DNA from 2 places in the Bacillus sp. ISL-75 genome. Region 1 is predicted to be linked to the other one. Evidence: a T-box and tRNA genes for the amino acid it is inferred to sense, from the RefSeq annotation. Region 1 holds a T-box; the other holds one or more tRNA genes.
The links. A T-box is a leader RNA that pairs with one kind of tRNA and senses whether it is charged. The one in region 1 lies ahead of serS (serine--tRNA ligase), so its partner is inferred to be a tRNA-Ser.
Positions count from the first base shown of each region.

Region 2: it has a tRNA-Ser gene. The T-box ahead of serS (serine--tRNA ligase) is inferred to sense a tRNA for this amino acid. The anticodon was not compared.

Region 1 covers NZ_JAGGQX010000060.1:5,616-8,064, forward strand. Annotated here, with positions in the region: gene pdxS (pyridoxal 5'-phosphate synthase lyase subunit PdxS) at 1-211, shown strand, start outside; gene pdxT (pyridoxal 5'-phosphate synthase glutaminase subunit PdxT) at 213-803, shown strand; T-box leader at 861-1,084, shown strand; gene serS (serine--tRNA ligase) at 1,176-2,449, shown strand, end outside.
Region 2 covers NZ_JAGGQX010000059.1:45,514-47,962, forward strand. Annotated here, with positions in the region: gene J7E63_RS22600 (Tex family protein) at 1-343, shown strand, start outside; gene cmpA (cortex morphogenetic protein CmpA) at 646-759, opposite strand; gene J7E63_RS22610 (SprT family protein) at 855-1,328, shown strand; tRNA gene J7E63_RS22615 (tRNA-Asn) at 1,451-1,525, shown strand; tRNA gene J7E63_RS22620 (tRNA-Ser) at 1,529-1,619, shown strand; tRNA gene J7E63_RS22625 (tRNA-Glu) at 1,631-1,702, shown strand; tRNA gene J7E63_RS22630 (tRNA-Gln) at 1,764-1,838, shown strand; tRNA gene J7E63_RS22635 (tRNA-Leu) at 1,863-1,947, shown strand; tRNA gene J7E63_RS22640 (tRNA-Leu) at 2,009-2,094, shown strand; tRNA gene J7E63_RS22645 (tRNA-Arg) at 2,155-2,228, shown strand; tRNA gene J7E63_RS22650 (tRNA-Pro) at 2,235-2,311, shown strand; tRNA gene J7E63_RS22655 (tRNA-Gly) at 2,328-2,401, shown strand.

The DNA of each region.
Region 1 (2,449 bases):
GCAATTAGGAGCGGACGGTGTATTTGTTGGTTCTGGTATCTTTAAATCAGAAAACCCAGCGAAATTTGCTAGAGCGATTGTTGAAGCAACTACACATTATCAAGACTATAAATTAATTGCTGAACTTTCAAAGGATCTTGGAACACCAATGAAAGGGATCGAAATTTCATCACTAGCACCTGAAGCACGCATGCAGGAGCGTGGATGGTAAGATGATTAGAATCGGCGTTCTTGCTCTACAAGGGGCAGTCCGTGAACATATGAGCTCGGTAGAAGCATGCGGTGTAGAGGCCGTCGCAATCAAAAGAAAAGAAGAACTACAAGAAGTGGATGGCCTCATTCTTCCTGGCGGAGAAAGTACAGCAATGCGACGTTTAATTGACAAATATGATTTTATGGATGCCCTTAAAGAATTTGCTCAAGAAGGTAAACCTATGTTCGGAACCTGTGCGGGGCTCATTTTATTAGCCAAAGATCTTGTTGGCTATAACGAGTCACACATCGGTGTAATGGACATTAAGGTGGAACGTAACTCGTTTGGACGCCAAGTTGACAGCTTTGAGGCGGACCTTGCGATTAAAGACGTTGCTGAAAGCTTCCCAGCAGTATTTATTCGTGCACCGCACATCGTTGAGGCGGGAGAGAATGTTGAAATTCTGTCCAAGCATAATGACCGCATCGTGGCCGCACGGGAAGGACAATTTCTAGGCTGTTCCTTCCATCCTGAGTTGACGGATAATCATGGCCTTACGGCGTACTTCGTCGAGATGGTGAAGGAATCTAAGGCTAAACATCTGGTATAATTGGGTTGCATTTGGTTTATAATTATAGTAATTTAAAATTACAAAATCTAAATAAAGATTAAAGCAATGAGAGGAACTAGTAACAGGAGATTCATTCTCTAGAGAGCCGGTGGTTGGTGTGAACCGGTGGATGAAGCTTGTGAATCCCTCCTCGAGCAAGGTGCGGAACACCTCCTCATGAGGTCAGTAAGTACTTTCGGTTGAAACCGTTAACGTTTTTTCGAGGTGGACAGTTTTTTCTGTCAACCAGGGTGGTATCGCGAGTAACTCTCGTCCCTGTATTAGGGGCGGGAGTTTTTTTATTTTTAATCGGATGCGCCCGTGAAGCAAGTCGAATCTAAAATATTTTTATAAAAAAGGAGCGCTGTTATTATGCTAGATATTAAAGTGTTAAGAGCTGATTTTGAAGATGTAAAAGCAAAACTTCAAAAGCGTGGAGAAGATTTATCTGCTCTCGACCAATTTGAAGAACTCGACCAAAGAAGACGCGAATTGATCGTGGAAACAGAAAAGTTAAAAAGCCGGCGAAATGAGGTTTCCCAGCAGGTTGCTTCTTTAAAGCGTGAAAAGCAGGATGCCGATCACTTAATTAAAGAAATGCGTGAGGTTGGTAACCAGATTAAAACGTTTGATGATGAATTACGAGTGGTTGAAGAGTCATTAGAGCTTTTGATGTTGAGCATTCCAAATATTCCGCATGAAAGTGTTCCAGTTGGTGAAACCGAGGATGATAATATTGAAATTAGACAGTGGGGCAAGGTGCGTGAGTTTGAGTTTGAAGCCAAGCCTCACTGGGATGTTGCTGATCAACTAGGTATTCTGGATTTTGAACGAGCTGGTAAAGTAACTGGAAGCCGTTTTGTCTTTTATAAAGGGTTAGGAGCTCGTTTAGAACGTGCATTAATGAGTTTCATGTTAGACCTCCATGTTGATGAGCATGGCTATACAGAAATATTGCCCCCTTATTTAGTCAACAGAGCGAGCATGACTGGAACTGGCCAACTTCCTAAGTTTGAAGAAGATGCCTTTTTGATTGAAAATGAAGATTACTTTTTGATTCCAACAGCTGAGGTACCTGTTACCAACCTTCATCGAGATGAGATTTTAAGCGGCGAAGAATTGCCGATCCGCTTCGCCGCGTACAGTGCGTGTTTCCGTTCTGAGGCTGGCTCTGCGGGCCGTGATACACGAGGTTTGATTCGTCAGCATCAATTTAATAAAGTTGAACTTGTTAAGTTTGTTAAGCCTGAGGATTCTTATCAGGAACTGGAAAAGCTGACAAATGACGCTGAACGGGTATTACAATTACTTGAACTGCCATACCGTGTGTTAAGCATGTGTACAGCTGACCTTGGCTTTACCGCAGCAAAAAAATATGACATTGAAGTTTGGATTCCAAGTTATGGAACCTACCGAGAAATTTCTTCTTGCAGTAATTTTGAGGCCTTCCAGGCAAGACGGGCAAATATTCGCTTCCGTCGTGAACCAAAGGCTAAACCAGAGCATGTACACACCTTAAATGGTTCTGGCCTCGCGATTGGCCGCACGGTGGCTGCAATTTTAGAAAATTACCAGCAAGCTGACGGCAGTGTCGTGATTCCTACGGCTTTACGTCCATATATGGGCAACCGCGAAGTCATTAAGCC
Region 2 (2,449 bases), on a different contig from region 1:
GGAATTAACCCTAAAGGATATTATTGATGCTTTGGTAAGGCCGGAACGCGATCCGCGCGATGATTTACCACGCCCTCTTTTGAAAAAAGATGTCCTTAAGTTAGAAGATCTACAAGCAGGTATGGAGCTGCAAGGTACGGTTCGGAATGTTGTGGACTTCGGTGCATTTGTTGATATCGGCGTTAAGCAGGACGGGCTTGTGCATATTTCCAAACTAAGCAATAGATTTGTAAAGCATCCTTTGGATATTGTGTCAGTAGGGGATGTAGTCACTGTATGGGTGGATTCCGTTGATATGAAAAAAGGCCGGGTTGCGTTAACAATGCTGGCGCCTTCGAACTAGTTGGAATTAACGAGTTCCTGTAATAACGTTATCACCATTATAGAAGACCATTTCGCAATGCGAGTGGGTCTTCTTTTTTATTTTTGTCCCAATCAATTAACTCTCTTAGAAATAATTATTAGATGTGAAGGGAAAGGTCTCATAAATGTTCATGAGGACAAAAATAGGAAGAGAAAGGTCTAAAATGTCCACATGAGGTGTTCATGAGGACAAAAATAGGAAGAGAAAGGTGTAAAATGTCCTCATGAGGTATTCATGAGGACAAAAATTGGAAGAGAAGTGCATAAATTGTCCTCATGAACTTAAGAGAAGTGTTTTTTTCTGTAAAAGAACCAGCACTGGTTTAGCATCTTGATCTGATAGCGATCCTTCTCATAGAAAGCTCTTTTCATTTGGTTTTGCAACCAAGTTGGCATAATAAAACCTCCCGAAAAGTACATCATTATTAAAGGTATATACAATATATGCTATAATAGGTTGTCATGTTCGCAAAGAAAGTGAGGGTCCCAAAATGGAACAACAAGAACTTCAATCATTAGTTGAAAAGATATCTGTTGAATCATTTGGGAAGCAGTTTCGACACATAGCGTCTTTCAATCCAAGACTAAGGTCAACAGGCGGCAGATACCTTCTTGGCACACATAATATTGAAATAAATAAAAAATATTACGAGCAGCTAGGTGTAAAAGAATTAGTGGGGATCATTAAACATGAGCTATGCCATTATCATCTTCACCTTGAAGGGAAGGGGTATCAGCATAGAGACCAAGAGTTTAAGCAATTATTAAAAAAAGTAGGAGCACCGCGATTTTGTGCACAATTACCCGGTAGACCAGTAAAACGAACATCCAAAAGAATCCTTCTATATCAATGCTCGAAATGTCAGCTATCTTACAGGCGAAAAAGAAGCATTGATACAAGTAGATACGTTTGTGGAAAATGTAGAGGAAAGTTGACGAAAATAAAAGAAATAATTTTAGAATGACGTAAGAATTTGGAAAAAATCTTTATCTAAAAACTATATTGACTTTCTATTATAACGTCATTATAATGTAAAGAGTCGATAAGGTGATTGCCTAATTGATTTAAGGTTTTTAATAATATTATTCCGCAGTAGCTCAGTGGTAGAGCTATCGGCTGTTAACCGATCGGTCGTAGGTTCGAGTCCTACCTGCGGAGCCATATGGGGAAGTACTCAAGAGGCTGAAGAGGCGCCCCTGCTAAGGGTGTAGGTCGGGTGACCGGCGCGAGGGTTCAAATCCCTCCTTCTCCGCCATATAATTTTTCGGCCCCTTGGTCAAGCGGTTAAGACACCTCCCTTTCACGGAGGTAACACGGGTTCGAGTCCCGTAGGGGTCATCTGGGACGGGGAGTGACATTGATTCATTTCCTGTTTCTTAATCTTTATAAACATCAATATTGGGCTATAGCCAAGCGGTAAGGCATCGCACTTTGACTGCGACATGCGTTGGTTCAAATCCAGCTAGCCCAGCCATTTTTTTGTAAATCAATATTAAATGCGGGTGTGGCGGAATTGGCAGACGCACCAGACTTAGGATCTGGCGCCGCAAGGCGTGGGGGTTCGACTCCCTTCACCCGCACCAAATGTTTTACTTGAATTAATTTGGTTAGTATGTTATGATTGTTTTTGTCGCTAATTATCGTGCGGTCGTGGCGGAATGGCAGACGCGCTAGGTTGAGGGCCTAGTGGGGGCAACCCCGTGGAGGTTCAAGTCCTCTCGGCCGCACCAAATAAATTGTTGACAAACGATACCGAGTCTGGTATACTTTAAAAGTTGACTTCAATACATGCGCCCTTAGCTCAGCTGGATAGAGTGTTTGACTACGAATCAAAAGGTCGGGAGTTCGAATCTCTCAGGGCGCACTTTAACGGGAAGTAGCTCAGCTTGGTAGAGCACTTGGTTTGGGACCAAGGGGTCGCAGGTTCGAATCCTGTCTTCCCGACCAGTCGAATATATTTTATGCGGGTGTAGTTTAGTGGTAAAACCTCAGCCTTCCAAGCTGATGATGAGAGTTCGATTCTCTTCACCCGCTCCAAATTACCTTTAATAATTGTTCTTTGAAAACTAAACAAACAAAATCGTG